Regions from separate parts of the Faecalibacterium sp. Marseille-Q4137 genome, predicted to be linked through region 2. Evidence: riboswitches for the same ligand, from Rfam matches in the RefSeq annotation. Region 2 holds a riboswitch; the other holds the start of a gene.

Region 1 (3,397 bases), on a different contig from region 2:
TGGCCGGGTCGGCGGGTACAAAGCCGCAGTTGGCGCACTTGGCGGCGGGCCGGGGTCTGCCGCACTCCGAGCAGAATTTGCCGGTGTTCTTTGCACCGCAGCTGCACACCCAGACAGCCGGGGCTTCGGGCCGGGGCTTGCCGCATTCGGCACAGAACTTGCCCGTGTTGCCGGTGTGGCCGCAGCTGCAGGTCCAGCCAGCGGCCGGTGCGGCCTGAGGCTGCGCGGCGGTCTGCTGGCCGCCCATCTGGTAGAGATCCCGGGCGTTGACACCGCCCACTGCAGCGGCCTGGTTCATCCCCATAAAGGCCATGGCGGGACCGGCGGCGGTGTTGGAGGCGGCAGCCTGCATGGCGGAGGCCTGTGCGCCCACCAGATGCGCGGCGGCGCGGGTGGGGTCCATAAAGGCCGCACTGCGCTGCAGCTCCTTGATCATCTGCTCGTCCTCTTCGCTGGCCTTGACACCGGAAACGCCCAGAGAGACGATCTCGATGCCGCGCAGCCTGCTCCACTTGGCGCTCAGCTCCTGATTCAGGGCCTCGGCCAGCTCGGCGGTGTGGCCGGGCAGGGCGGAGTAGCGGATGCCCTGCTCGCTGATCCGGGCAAAGGCGGGCTGCAGGGCGGTCATCAGCTCGGTCTTGAGCTGGCCGTCCAGCGCGTCGCGGGTGTAGGCGTTTTCCACATTGCCGCAGACATTGGTGTAAAACAGGATGGGGTTGACCACCCGGTAGCTGTACTCGCCGAAGCACCGGATGCCGATGTCGATATCGATACCGGCGCGCTGGTCCACCACCCGGAAAGGCACCGGGTTGGGGGTGCCGTACTTGTTGCCGGTGAGCTCCCGGGTATTGATATAGTAGATGCGCTGGTCGGAACCGGCCTGCCCGCCAAAGCTGAACCGCTTGCCCAGCTCGGCAAACACGCTGTCGATGTTCTTCAGCCCGCCGCTGAGCAGGGAGGGCTGGGTGCCGGTGCTGTAGGTGTACTCGCCGGGTTCGGCACAGAGGTCCACCACCTTGCCCTGCTCCACGATCAGCACGCACTGGCCATCGGCCACGGCGATCACAGAGCCGTCCGAGATGACGTTTTCGCTGCCGTGCCGGTTGGCGGAGCGGCCATTGGTCCGTTTCTGGCCCTTGACGGCCAGCACCTCCGCAGGCAGAGCGTCACAATAAAAATATTCCTTCCACTGGTCGCCCATCACGCCGGATGCCGCGCCCATGGCTGCTTTGATGAGACCCATAACTTCAATCTCCTTTTGTGCCGGGCAGTGCCCCAAAGCAGAGAATGACTCCCCCGGGCGCTGCGGAATTTGGGACAAGTATAACATAATCCGGGAAATTGTAAAAGCGATTTGGCAAAAAGGCGGCAAAAAGGCGAAAGAAAAACTTATTCTTGCTTTTTTGCCCCGGCGGGTGTACAATACCCTACGAAAAACAAAACACAGGGGAGCTCGTAAGGCGGGCTGAGAGGAAGTAACCAAACTTCGACCCTTGACCTGATGCGGATAATGCCGCCGTAGGAAGTCATAGGAAAATGATTTTTTGCAGGAGGCACCGCTGTGGTGTCTCCTGTTTTTTGTTGCCGCAAGCCGCCGCAACGGGCGGCTCCGGGCTGAGGGGGAGCGCCCTGAGCCTTGAAATAACTGCGATGGGAAGCCGTGTTCCGGCGTGAGAGGAGGCCAGCAAGCCTCGACCGCTTTTTGAGAAAGAGGAGTTACCAATGAAAAAATTCTCTGTGAAAAAGCTGGCTCTCGCTGGAATGTTCTGCGCCCTGTGCGTGGTGGGCAGTGTGTTCAGCTTCCCGATGTTCGGCAGCAAGTGCGCCCCTGTGCAGCACATGGTCAATGTGCTCTGCGCCGTGCTGCTGGGCCCCTGGTGGGGCGTGGGCGTGGCCTTTGTGGCTTCGCTGCTCCGCAATATCCTGGGTCTGGGCAGCCTGATGGCCTTCCCGGGCAGCATGTTTGGTGCCCTGCTCTGCGGCCTGGTCTACGCAAAGACCAAAAACCTGATCGCCACCCTGGTGGGCGAGGTGTTCGGCACCAGCATTCTGGGCGGCCTGTGCGCTTACCCGGTGGCCATCTGCCTGATGGGCAAGAGCGCCGGTGATATCGCGTTCTACGCCTACATCGTGCCCTTCCTCATCTCCACCGCTGTGGGTGCGGTCATTGCGGGCGTGCTGGTGTACAGCCTGCAGCACTCCGGTGCCCTGCGCTCCATGCAGAGCAGCCTTTCCTGACGGGGGTGCGTCATGTTTGCAGAGCAGTTTGCCAATGTCCGCGCCAAAAGCCCCCTCGTTCATAATATTACCAACTACGTCACCGTGAACGACTGCGCCAACATGGTGCTGGCCTGCGGTGCTTCGCCCATTATGGCCGACGATGCCGCCGAGGTGGAGGATATCACCACCATCTGCGGCGGGCTGAACATCAACATTGGCACCCTGAACAGCCGCACCATTGAATCCATGCTCAAGGCAGGCAAAAAGGCCAATGCACTGGGCCACCCCGTGGTGCTGGACCCTGTGGGCGCAGGCGCTTCCGCCCTGCGCACCGAGACGGCCTACCGCCTGCTGGACGAGGTGCGGTTCACGGTCATCCGGGGCAATATCTCCGAGGTAAAGACGCTGGCTTCCGGCGCGGGCACCACCAAGGGCGTGGATGCCGATGTGGCCGACAGGGTCACCGAGGAAAATCTGGACGGCGCGGTGGCCTTTGCCAAGGCTTTTGCCGCAAAGACCGGTGCCGTTGTGGCTATCACCGGTGCCATTGACATCGTGGCCGATGGGGCAAAAGCCTACTGCATCCGCAACGGCCACCCGATGATGAGTGCCATCACCGGCACGGGCTGCCAGCTCTCTGCCCTGACGGCGGCCTTTCTCACTGCCAACCCCGGTCAGCCGCTGGAGGCTGCAGCTGCCGCCGTCTGCGCCATGGGCCTTGCGGGCGAGATCGCCCATGCACGGCTGACCCCGCTGGACGGCAACGCTACCTACCGCAATTACATCATTGATGCCATTTACAATATGACTCCGGCTCAGCTGGAAGAGGGTGCCAAGTATGAAGTGCGCTGAAGAATATATGCGGCTCTATGCCGTTACCGACCGTGCCTGGGTGGGCCGTCAGACCCTCTATCAGCAGGTGGAGAGCGCCCTGAAGGGCGGCGTGACCTGCGTTCAGCTGCGGGAAAAGGAGCTGGACGAGGAAGCCTTCCTGAAGGAGGCGTTTGAGCTCCACGACCTGTGCAAAAAGTACAACGTGCCCTTTTTTATCAACGATAACGTGGACATTGCCATCCGCTGCCACGCCGAGGGCATCCATGTGGGGCAGGAGGATATGGCCGCTGCTCAGGTGCGCCAGCGCGTGGGCGATGAGATGATGATCGGCGTATCCGTCCAC
Region 2 (3,397 bases):
GTGGGCAGCAGCATTGCCCGCGCGGCGGATTATGTCATGTACACCTATGCCGGCCCTGAGATCGCTGTGGCCTCCACCAAGGCCTATATGGTGCAGATGTGCGTGCTCTACCTGTTCGCCCTGCGGCTGGCTTACGCCCGGGGAATGCAGACCGATGCCGAGATCCGCCGCCTGACGGCAGAGCTGCTCCGGGCCGGGGAAGTCATCAAGCCCCGCCTGGCCGATTGTGAGCAGATCAAGTATCTGGCCAGCCGTTTCGTCAATACCCAGAGCTGCTTCTTCATCGGCCGCGGGTTCGACTATTCGCTCTCGCTGGAGGGCAGCCTGAAGCTGAAGGAGATCAGCTATGTCCACTCGGATGCTTATGCGGCGGGTGAACTCAAGCATGGCACCATCAGTCTGGTAACAGACGGCGTGCCGGTGATCGCCCTTGCCACCCAGAAGCAGGTCTACGAAAAGACCATCTCCAACGCCAAGGAGACCAAGAGCCGTGGCGCAAAAGTCTTGCTCTTCACCACCCAGGATGCCGTGGTGCCCGATGGCGTGGCCGACTATGTGGTGCGTCTGGATGACTACGATGACCTGCTGATGCCCCTGCAGCTCATCGTTCCGCTGCAGCTGTTTGCCTACTATATGGCTGTTCTGCGCGGCTGTGATGTGGATAAGCCCCGCAATCTCGCCAAGAGCGTGACCGTGGAATAACCGTAGAATCAGAAATCAAGCCTTGCCAAACCCGCCCGCTGGTGGTATACTATTTAGGTAGCCGATGCTAGTGTGGCGCAATGGCAGCGCAATTGATTTGTAATCAATGGGTTGCAGGTTCAACTCCTGTCACTAGCTCCAAAAAGACCTCAAAACGGAAAACGTTTTGGGGTCTTTTGCTGTTATAGAAAAGAGCTTTTATTGCGGTAAAACGCAGGAAAATAGAGAACGACAGAAAAAGAGAAAATCCGTGGAAAAAGTAGTTGACAAATGCCACTTCAGATGATAAAATATACAGGCAGTCAGCGATGACTGTAAATAAGATATGGGCGTGTTCCCGAGTGGCCAATGGGGACAGACTGTAAATCTGCTGCTTTTCAGCTTCGGTGGTTCGAATCCACCCGCGCCCACCAAGAACTCCAGTATCCGAACCGGGTACTGGAGTTTCTGTTTTGTAATAACCTTCCCGGAGGCTAGGCGGGTGGATTCGAACAGCATCGACCCGCCGAACAGTCCGGCGGGGGAAAAAGCCCCTGCGGGGCTTTTTTAGATGCGCGGCTTGCGTAATCCACCCGCGCCCATAAAAGACCGTCAGCGTAGAGATACGCTGGCGGGCCTTGGCATGGAGCTGGCGGCGCGGCGCGGAAAACACTGCAAGCGTTAAATCAGATAACGGTTTCGATTGAAATCGGGGGTGTCACTGGCCCGCCTGCATGGCGAGCGGTGCACCCCTGATCTTTTTGTCGGAACAAAAAAGAAAAGCACCATACTTCCTACGAAGTACAGTGCTTTTTTGGTGGAGAATAGCGGGATCGAACCGCTGACCTCTTGCATGCCATGCAAGCGCTCTCCCAGCTGAGCTAATCCCCCACATATTCGGTTGGTGTCTTGCGACGTGAGTTATTATACCAGCTGGGCGGGCGGTTGTCAACACCCAATTTGAAAAAGTCTGCAAAAACAAAAAAGCCCTGCCGGGCACAGAGCCGGGCAGGGCGCGGAACAAAGTGAGGATGGGTTAGGCCTTTGCGTGCTGGCGGTCAAAGATCTGCGGAGCCACACGGCAGAGCAGAACGGCGGCCACCATGGTCAGCAGGGTCTCGGGCAGCATGTAGCTGCCGTTGTACACCAGGCTGTAAGTCCAGGCAGACAGGCCTTCGTTCAGGTTGCCCCAGACCAGCACACCGGACAGGAAGCTGCACATAAAACGCAGGAAGCCTGCCATAAAGGTGCCCACGGCCACGCCGACCATCCGGTTCTTGAAGGGACGGGCAAAGAACTCAGCAGTGCCCAGCGCCATAAAGGCCACCAGGTAGTCCAGCAGGACTTCACCCAGGAAATACAGGAAGGTCGGGGTCGGGGGTGCCCAGAAGCCCAGCAGCATCTGCAGGCAGCCGTTGACAAAGCCGGTGAACAGGCCCCACTTCACGCCGTGGCGGAAGGAGACCAGCACAAAGGGCAGCATGCTCAGCAGGGTAACGCTGCCGCCGTTGGGCAGGGTGAAGAACTTGATGTTGCTCAGCACGGTACCAATGGCAATCATCAGGGCGCACTCCACAAGAATGCGGGTCTTGGAATAGGTTTTTGACATGGGAGATTCCTCTTCTCAGATAATAGTACACAAAAACAAATGCACCCGCACAAAAAAGCAGGCGCATGGGCTTCGTTTGTGAAGAGGGTGGACCTTTCCGCAAACTACCTACGCCGGCATTACCCGGATCAGGTTCGAGGGTACTCCGCTCAGGTGCGGATCTCAGCTTTTCAGCGCCCCTGTTTTTATGTCCAGCTCCCAGTATAGCGGCCAGCGCCCAAATGTCAAGCCCCGGCGGGCATATTGGCGGCTGATGGCTCATATTTTTTAGGGAGACCGCAAACAGGGGAGGCGTGACCGGATGAACGTGGAGCCGGAGCAGCGTGCGGCGCTGCTGGGAGAGTACATTGCAGAGCACAGTGCCACGGTGCGGGCAGCCGCCCGGGCGTTCGGGTGCAGCAAATCAACGGTGCACAAGGACGTATCCACCCGCCTGCGGGCCGTGGATGCGGCCCTGTTTGCCCGGGTGCAGGCCGTGCTGGCCCGCAACAAGGCCGAGCGCCATCTGCGGGGCGGGGCGGCGACCAGACGCAAATACAAAAAGTAGGAGAGCGGTGCAGGGAGGCCTGTGCCGCTCTCCTGTTTATTTGTGCCGGAACTGCTCCAGCGCGGCCTTTTCCAGCCGGGAGACCTGCGCCTGGCTGATGCCGATCTCCCGCGCCACCTCCATCTGGGTCTCGCCCTTGAGGTAGCGCAGCTCCATGATCCGCTTTTCGCGCGGGGTCAGCCCGGCCACGGTCTGCCGGAACTCCAACCCACTGATCCAGCTGTCCTCGCTGTCCGGGTCGCGCACCTGATCGATGACATACATGGCATCGCCGCCATCGGTGTAAAGGGGCTCTTCCAGGCTGATGGGCTCCACCACCGATTCCAGCGCCGCGTTTACCTCCCGGCGGGAAAGTCCTGCCTGCCGGGCCACCTCGTCCACGGTGGGCTCCCGGCCCAGCTGCTTTTCCAGCGCTTCCCGGGCCTGCATGGCCTTGTAGGCGGCATCGCGCAGGCTGCGGCTGACCCGCAGGGCGTTGTTGTCCCGCAGGAAGCGCCGGATCTCCCCGATGATCATGGGCACGCCGTAGGTGGAAAAACGCACCGGCTGGGCCGGGTCAA

The links. Region 2 has a riboswitch for thiamine pyrophosphate ahead of thiT (energy-coupled thiamine transporter ThiT). Riboswitches for the same ligand answer to the same signal wherever they lie in the genome.
Region 1: it holds a riboswitch for thiamine pyrophosphate, as region 2 does, so the genes downstream of both, thiW (energy coupling factor transporter S component ThiW) here and thiT (energy-coupled thiamine transporter ThiT) in region 2, are expected to answer to the same signal.

The regions. Positions count from the first base shown of each region.
Region 1 covers NZ_JAFREK010000043.1:10,406-13,802, reverse strand. The annotation lists gene J3353_RS13545 (SPFH domain-containing protein) at 1-1,243, opposite strand, end outside; TPP riboswitch at 1,436-1,542, shown strand; gene thiW (energy coupling factor transporter S component ThiW) at 1,723-2,238, shown strand; gene thiM (hydroxyethylthiazole kinase) at 2,251-3,072, shown strand; gene thiE (thiamine phosphate synthase) at 3,059-3,397, shown strand, end outside.
Region 2 covers NZ_JAFREK010000013.1:1,313-4,709, reverse strand. The annotation lists gene glmS (glutamine--fructose-6-phosphate transaminase (isomerizing)) at 1-702, shown strand, start outside; tRNA gene J3353_RS06905 (tRNA-Thr) at 769-843, shown strand; tRNA gene J3353_RS06900 (tRNA-Tyr) at 1,030-1,115, shown strand; tRNA gene J3353_RS06895 (tRNA-Ala) at 1,497-1,572, opposite strand; gene thiT (energy-coupled thiamine transporter ThiT) at 1,718-2,290, opposite strand; TPP riboswitch at 2,379-2,481, opposite strand; gene J3353_RS06885 (sporulation transcriptional regulator SpoIIID) at 2,592-2,837, shown strand; gene sigG (RNA polymerase sporulation sigma factor SigG) at 2,874-3,397, opposite strand, start outside.